Regions from separate parts of the Nocardiopsis sp. iso_238 genome, predicted to be linked through region 2. Evidence: riboswitches for the same ligand, from Rfam matches in the RefSeq annotation. Region 2 holds a riboswitch; the other holds the start of a gene.
What was found. A riboswitch is a leader RNA that binds a small molecule or an ion and turns the genes downstream of it on or off. The one in region 2 is predicted to bind thiamine pyrophosphate.
Positions count from the first base shown of each region.

Region 1: it holds a riboswitch for thiamine pyrophosphate, as region 2 does, so the genes downstream of both, AC0VYL_RS22575 (ECF transporter S component) here and tenA (thiaminase II) in region 2, are expected to answer to the same signal.

Region 1 covers NZ_CM149668.1:4,989,218-4,993,208, forward strand. The annotation lists gene AC0VYL_RS22560 (enoyl-CoA hydratase/isomerase family protein) at 1-101, opposite strand, end outside; gene AC0VYL_RS22565 (energy-coupling factor transporter transmembrane component T family protein) at 149-955, opposite strand; gene AC0VYL_RS22570 (ABC transporter ATP-binding protein) at 952-2,502, opposite strand; gene AC0VYL_RS22575 (ECF transporter S component) at 2,505-3,143, opposite strand; TPP riboswitch at 3,226-3,333, opposite strand; gene AC0VYL_RS22580 (glycoside hydrolase family 19 protein) at 3,473-3,991, opposite strand, start outside.
Region 2 covers NZ_CM149668.1:1,708,777-1,712,767, reverse strand. The annotation lists gene AC0VYL_RS07615 (carbohydrate kinase family protein) at 1-172, opposite strand, end outside; gene AC0VYL_RS07610 (hypothetical protein) at 169-1,398, opposite strand; gene AC0VYL_RS07605 (HNH endonuclease family protein) at 1,588-2,232, opposite strand; TPP riboswitch at 2,460-2,558, shown strand; gene tenA (thiaminase II) at 2,548-3,201, shown strand; gene AC0VYL_RS07595 (nitroreductase/quinone reductase family protein) at 3,205-3,681, opposite strand; gene AC0VYL_RS07590 (universal stress protein) at 3,827-3,991, shown strand, end outside.

The DNA.
Region 1 (3,991 bases), 3.0 Mb from region 2:
TTCAGCGCGTTCAGCGCCTTGGGCCGGTCGATCCGGATGACGGCCACACCGGGGTTCTCCGGGTCGGCCTCGACGCGCACGAACTCGCTCACGTTCTCCACCTTCTTCGCTTCGACGTCAGTGTCCGCTGCTTACCTAACCACCCGCGTCAGCGGAAGAGCAGCACCAGGGTCCCCAGGCGGGCCGACAGGGCGTAGGCGGCCACCAACAGCAGGACGGTGCCCGCCAGCAGGAGGGTGTCGGCCGCCCGCCAGCGGCTGTACCGCGCGTGGGTGCGGGGTCCGGTGCCGAAGGCCCGCGCGTCCATCGCGGTGGCCAGCAGGGTCCCGGTCCGGATGGACCGCACCAGCAGCGCGAACAGCCGCCCGAAGAACAGCGAGACGATCCGCAGGGGGTTGCGTCCGGCTTCCAGGCCCCGCGCCCGACGGGCCAGGGTGATGGTCCGCCACTGGTCGGCGAGCAGCGGGATGAGCCGCAGCGCGGCGAGCACGCCCATGGCGGGGCGTTCGGGCACCCGGAGCCGCTGCACGAGGCCGTCGGACATCTCCGTGGGGTCGCTGCTGATCGCCGCGAGCAGTCCGGGCAGGGCGATGGCCAGCAGGCGCACCGCCGCGCCCACGGCGCCCTCCAGCCCCTGCTCGCCGTACAGGTAGTTGACCGCGCCGCTGCTGAGCCCCATGAGCAGGAAGGGCCCGCCCAGGACCAGCAGGGTGCGCCGGTCCACTCCGCTGAACGGCACGGTGACCAGCACCGCGAGCAGCACGACGCCGCCGGTGACGGCGTCGACCGCCGGGATCAGTCCGATACCGATCATCAGCGCGGCCAGCAGCTTGGCGGCCGGGTTCAGGCCGGTCAGCCAGTAGCGGGCACCGCCGCCCTCGGGCACGTCCAGGGTGAGGGTGTCCCCGCCCAGGGCGCGGGGCGGCACCGCGCGGTCCGTGTTCCGGGAACTCACGCGTCCCCCTCTCGGGCCGTCGCGGACCGGGCCGCCTCGACGGGCACCGCGCGCCCCTCGGCCACCCGCACCTCCACGTCCGTCAGACGGCGCAGGAGGAGTTCGTCATGGGTGGCCATGACCACGGCCCGCCCCTCGGCACGCAGGGCGCCGAGCAGCTCCACCAGTTCCGTCCAGGTTCGGGTGTCCTGGCCGAAGGTGGGTTCGTCCAGCACCAGCAGGTCCGGGGCGTGCGAGGGACCGGAGCTGAGCGCGGTCGCCACCGACAGGCGCCGTTTCTCCCCGCCGGAGAGCGTGTACGGGTGCACCTCGGCCAGCCGGGTCAGCCGCAGCCGCTCCATCAGCTCGCCCACCCAGGAGTCGGTCTCGGCCTCTCCCATCCCCGCGCGCAGCGGCGCGAAGCGGAGTTCGTCGCGGACCGTGGCGGTGACGAACTGGTCCTCCGCGTGTTGGAAGACCGTTCCCACGTGCCGGGCCAGACGGCGGGCGGGCCAACGCACGAGCGGGCGCCGGTCGGCCTCGGCCAGGGGACCGCGCGGCAGGACCTGGCCCCGGTGCGGGCGCGAGAGCCCGGCCAGCATGGTCAGGAGTGTGGACTTGCCCGCGCCGTTGGGTCCGGTCAGGGCGGTGGCGGTCCCGGCGGACAGGGTGACGTCTACGTCGTCGAGCACCGTCCTCCGAGGTGCGGCGCGCACACCCACCTGGAAGGGGGTGCGGGCGGTGACGCCGGCGGTCTCCACCAGCGGTGCGCCGCCGGGCCCGGGTGTGAGCTCGGGGGCGGGTTCGTTCCCGGGGATCCACACGCCCTGGTCGGCCAGCGAACGGCCGTGTTCCGCGAACACCCGCTCCGGGGTGCCGTCCGCGATCACTCCCCCGCCGGGTTCGACCACGACGACCCGGTCCACCAGGTCCACGACGTCGGCCACCCGGTGTTCGACCAGTACGAGGGTGGCCTCGGTCTCGTGGAGCAGGCGGGAGAGCAGGTCGCGGACGAGCACCGCCCCGGCGGGGTCGAGGTTGGCGGTGGGTTCGTCCAGGAGCAGCAGGCGCGGCCGCATGGCCAGCGCGCCGGCGATGACCAGGCGCTGTTTCTCCCCGCCGGAGAGGGCGCCCGTGGAGTGCCGGAGGCCGTAGGGGAAGCCGACCTCCGTCAGGGAGCGCTCGACCCGGGGCCAGATGTGCTCGGGGTCCACCCCCAGGTTCTCCAGTCCGAAGGCGACGTCGTCCCCGGCCCGGGCCATCACGAGCTGGGTCTCGGGGTCCTGGCTGACCAGCCCGACGCCGCCCCGGCCGCGGTCGGCGGGTGCTCCGTCCACCAGCAGCGAGCCCTCGTGCTCCCCGCTGATCGCGCCGTCCTCACCGGTGAGCCCGGCCAGGGAGTGCAGCAGGGTGGACTTGCCCGCGCCCGAGGCTCCGAGCAGCAGGACCCGCTCCCCCGGTTCGACGGTGAGGTCCACCCCGCGCAGGGCGTACGTGTCACGGCCGGAGTGCTTCCATCCCCAGCCGGAGAGTTCGACGCGCGCCCCTCGTGCGTTGGGTCGTGTCACGGTCAGCCCCTGGCCGAGGGGAAGGGGGCCAGCGCGCCGGACCTGGCCAGCGCGGTGGTGAGCAGGCGCGCGCCGACGCCCGCGATGACGGCCGCGCTGAGCACCACGATCACGCCGTAGGTGAGCTGGTACTCGATCGGCCAGGTGACGTTGTAGGCGATGTTGTCGCGGATGGCCGGGGAGAGCCCGGCGACGGCGGCGGCGAGCACGGCCACGCCCATGTTCCAGCGCCGGTAGGCGAAGGCGAGGAACACCAGTTCGGGCAGCAGCCCCTGGAGGGTGCCGTCGACGACGACCATGACCCCCCACTGGGTGCCCAGCACGGCCGAGACCGAGGCGGCGGCGATCGAGGTGAGCAGGGCCGCGCCGGGCTTGCGGATGATGAGGCCGCCGAGCACGCCGGAGATCAGCCACATGCCGTAGACGACGGCCTGCCCTGGCGGGAACGCGACGAACAGCGGTGTGGTGACCGACCAGACGATGTTCCACAGCCAGAAGACGACGCCGACCGCGACGCCGATGACGGCGGCGACGACGATGTCGACGGTGCGCCAGCTCCGGGCCTTCGCGAGGACCTCCCGGACGGGGCCCCCGGGTTCGGCGGTGGCTCCGGTGCCGGTCCCGCGGTTTTCGGTACTCATGATGGTTGGTGTCCCTTCGTCGGGGTGACGAGGGCCCATGTGGCCAAGAGCGCCGGTCGGGCGCGCGCTGACGCACGCACGACGGCGGTTTCCTACGACTTCCTTCGCTGGCATGACCCAGATCAGGTGTGTAAGGGTCTGCGGCCGGGTGCCGCACTCTCAGCGCTCACGCGCTCCCCTGTCGGATTGGCTCCATTATGGGGCAAACAGGACGCGCGGTGAAGACCTTCCCTCCTCCGGGACACGAAGAAGCGGGGGCGCGCCCGGCGGTGGTCGCCGGTCGCACCCCCGCTCGGGTGCCGTCAGGGGTGCCTCACGGCACCCGGGGTTCAGCAGCTCAGGTTCGACCCCGTGGTGGTGCCGAGGATCTGGGTGAACTGGGTGAACGTGTTGATGCGGCTCTGCACCTGTCCGGGGTTGCCGCCGTTGCACTCGATCGAGCCGTTGATGGAGCGGATCGACTCGCCGAAGCCGTGACCGTCGACGATGGCGGTGTGCCCCGACATCGTCCCGGCACCGGACTGGGTGTTCCAGAACCAGAGTCCGGTCCGCCAGGCGATCGAGGCGTCCTGCTCGACCAGGTAGGGGTTGTTCAGCAGGTCGATGCCGAGGGCGTCACCGGCGGCCTTGTAGTTGTAGTTCCAGCTCAGCTGGATCGGGCCCTTGCCGTAGTAGGCGGACTGGCCGGCCGGACAGCCGAAGGGCTGGCTCAGGTCGCAGTAGTGCGGGTAGTTGTCCTCGTTGATCTCCTTGATGTACACCAGCCCGCCGGTCTCGTGGCTGACGTTGGCCAGGAAGGCCGCGGCCTCGCGTCGCTGCACCTCGACGCTGCCGGTGTTGGTGAAGCC
Region 2 (3,991 bases):
CGCCGAGACGGCGCAGGGTGACAGCGAGATTGGCGCCGACTCCACTGACTCCGGCGGTCATCTTCTGGGTCTCCACGCGCCGCCGCGGCTCAGTGAGATCGATGGTGCCCAGTGTCGCGGCCGTGCACAGGTTGGCGACTCCGGCGACGACGATACGGCGTTCGGTGCTCACAGGGACCTCCCCGGAATGTCGAGGAACAACGAGCGCAGGGGTCGTATGGCCACAGGTTCGTCGGGTTCGGGGATGTCCAACAGTTCGTAGAGCATCGCCCGGGTTCGCCGGGCGAAGCCACCAGGGTGGGAGCTGACCTCCTGGGAGAGTGACCTCAGGGCTTCCTGTTCTCCCTGCGTGAGCTCGCGCAGAAGATGGTCAAGGATCGGGAGGGTCTCCCTGGCGCGGGGCAGGGAGCGAAATGCTCGGCCCATGGGTGAGCCCGGGTCGACGTCCCCCGCCCCGCGCGAGTCCAGGAGAACGGGTCGCGAGAGGAGCGTCGCGTACAGGGAGGTCGAACCGTGATCGCCGAGCACCGCGTCAGCGGCGGCCAGGACACTGGTCCACTCGGCGGTTGCTGGGACGACGATCAGTCCTGCATCGACCCAGGCCCGCAACCAGGAGTGCACCTGCCAGGTGCCGTGAGCCGCCCAGACGTTGGGATGAATCAGTAGTGCCACGCGGCACTGGTTCCCACGGGACTGGTCCATGATCCGCCGCAGGGCCTCGCGTCCGGATCCCAACAGGGAGGAAGGGCCCCAGGTGGAGGTGGCCACCACTAGCCTTTCCGTGGGGCCTACCCCGAGTTCGCTTCGGCAACGATCGCGCTGGCGCAACGACTCCAGGAGCCGGTCGACGGCGGCGTCGCCGACCACGCGTGCGCTGCCCACCGCTTCCGGACACACCCGGCTGAGACGTGTCCCCTCATGGGTGTGGGCCAGAGCCAGGCGAGCCGCGACCAGCTGTCCGTCTCGGACCAAACCCTCACGGGCCAGCCCGTAGGGCTGTCGGCTCAGCACCTGGCGCCCGTAGACGGGGACGGGGGTGAGCTTGTTGAACCCCACCCCGTGCGCGAAAAGCACGATCGGGGCGAGCACACGGTCCAACTCACGGCTGACACTGGTGGCCAACGCCAGGTCGAAGCGAGTGCGGATCGCCTGTTGCCAAGGCACCACCACCGCCTCAATGGCGCCCAGCCATTCCTGGACACCCGCGCCGAACACGGCGTGCGGGGCGATGGTGAACACCACCTGCACACGGTGGTCGGCGGCCAATACGGCGATGGGGTCCATGAGCCGCTGCGCGTCAGCGACCGTGTGTGCGATGGCCAGGACCCTCTGGCAGTCCGGCCAGGTCGTCCAGCGTTCCGGTTCCACCCCGACCGGCGTGTGTATCCACTCCTGCACTCTGTGCCTCCCTGAGTCCCGCCCACCGGATGTGGGCGGCTACTGGGAGAGTGCGTGACCTGCTTGGACAGAGGGCTGGACACCCGGTTGGACACGGACTGGACAAGCACCTGAACGCGCTGGTGAAGGTCGCGTCCGGGTGGGATCGGCCGTGAACCACGGCCGATCCCGTTCAGTGCGAGCCCCGGGCTAGAGGGCCGGGGTGGTCTCCACGACCGCGTCGGGGCACGTGTCCGCGACGGACGTCAGCGCGGCGAGCTCCGCCTCGTCGACCGACAGGCTCCAGCGGGTCTTCACGGTGGTCCACTCGGTGACGTACCGGCAGTGCGCCTCCTCCGCCGGGGGCATCCACTCGGCGGGGTCCCGGTCGGCCTTGGACCGGTTGGAGGCCGCGCTCACGGCCACGAGCGCCACCGGCTCGTCCAGGTCGTTGGCGAAGTCCCGGCGCTGGTTCGTGCTCCACTCGGACGCCCCGGAGTCCCACGCCTCGGCCAGCGGGACCATGTGGTCGATGTCCAGGGAGCGGGCCTCGGTGATGGTGCGGCCGTCGTAGTAGGAGTGCCACTCGCCCCCGGTCAGTCTGCAGCGGTCCCCGACCTCCGGCGCGGTCTCGGCCTCCTCGATGAGGACCTCCGCGCGGGTGTGGCATCCGTTGCCGTCGGCGTCGACCCAGTGCGGGAAGAGGCTTCGGTCGTAGCCGGAACGGGACTCGTCCGCGACGGTGAGGGCGGAGATCGCGTCGGCCAGGGGCGTGGGCGCGGCGTACGCGGGGCTGGGGGCCAGGAGAGCGGCGGTGAGTGGGATGGCGGCGAGGGCTGCCAGGTGCGGGCGCATACGAAGGCCTTCCAGGTTGTTCACAGAACGTGTAGGTCCTGTGCCTGGGGGTCACGAGTCAAACCCGCGACCGCTCGATACGCCCGAGACCGGCGGGACGGGTCGTGACCAGTACGGACAAGCCCGGCCTTGCGGGTGTGGTTCCGGTCGGCCCTCCCGACCCTGGGACTCCGGACCGTAACGGGCTCCCCGAGGGCGGTCCGGTACGGGGCCGAACGGTAGGGTCCGGCACAGGCACGGGGTGCCCCGGACACACGGGGCTGAGATCACACCCGTCGAACCTGCTCTGGATCGTGCTAGCGAAGGGATCGCCTCATGACTGGTTTCTGTGCTCTCGTGTGGGAGGAGACGGCGTCGACACGGGACGCCATCGACGCCCTCCCGTTCGTCCAGGGGATCGGGGACGGCACCCTGAGCCGGGAACGGTTCGACTACTACATGGTCCAGGACGCCCTGTACCTGCGCGGATACGCGCGTGCCCTGGCCACGGCGGCCGCCAGGGCGGACACCAGCGAGGAGATCGCGTTCTTCGCCAAGGCGGCGCACGGCGCGATCGCGGTGGAGAGCTCCCTGCACGAGGGCACCGTGGGCAGTGTCGCGGAGGACGTCCAGCCGTCCCCGACCTGTACCGCCTACACCTCGTACGTGCTTTCGCTGGCGCACACCCAGGGCTATCCCGAACTCGTGGCCGGGGTCCTGCCGTGCTTCTGGGTCTACACCGACGTCGGTGAACGGCTCATGGCCAAGGCCGGGGACCTCAGTGACCACCCCTACGGCGACTGGATCGCCACCTACGGGGACGAGGAGTTCGCCCGGTCCACCGAGCAGGTGAAGGCGATCGCGGACCGGCTCGCCGCCGGTGCGGGCGAGGCGACGGTCTCCCGGATGCGTGAGGCGTTCCGGAGGGCCACCACCTACGAGTGGATGTTCTGGGACGCGGCCTGGCGCCAGGAGGCCTGGCGGCGCTGAGGCTCAGCGCTCCGGGACCGGGGTGAGGCGGAAGACGGGGATGACCCGGTCGGTCCGCCGCTGGTAGAGGGCGAAGTTGGGCCAGACCCCGCACAGACGTGCCCAGGCCCGGTCCCGGGGCGCCCCGGTGAGTTCCTCGGCCCGGACGGTCACCCCCCGCCCCGCCCCGCCGATCTCGGCCGTGCGCGCGGCCCTCAGGTTGAGCGCCCACGCGGGGGTGGAGTCGGCACCGAAGGCCGATCCGGCCACCAGGTGGTCCGTGCCGTCGGGGACGCACAGCAGGGGTGTGCGACGCGGTTGGCCGCTCTTACGGCCCCTGACGGTGAGCACGGTGTTGGGCAGCCCGGCGAGGTCGAGCAGACCGAGGCGCCCTCGGCTGAGGCGGTACAGGTTCCGGTCCAGCCAGGTGATCTGGGGCAGGAGTCGCGGTGTCCACGCGAGGGCCCCGATCCGTACGGCCAGGGGTGTGAGCAGGCCCATGTGCGCATCGTAGCCGTGCTGGGGGCGGCCCGCACTCCACGGTGACCCGCGGCGACACGCCTCACGGACTGGGATCCGCGCTGGGCGGGTGGAAGACTCCAGGCAGAGCCGTGACGTGCGCGGACGCTGCCGGAGGGGGCTGTCGATGGTGGAGGACGGGCTGGTCGCGCCGAAGGTGGTGGTGGGGATCGACGGGTCGCCCACCGCCTCGTGGGCCCTGCTCTGGGCGGCCGCGGAGGCCGACCGGCGCGGGTGGCCGCTGCACGTGGTGTACGCCCTGGCGATGCCGTTGGTGACCTCCCTCTACGCG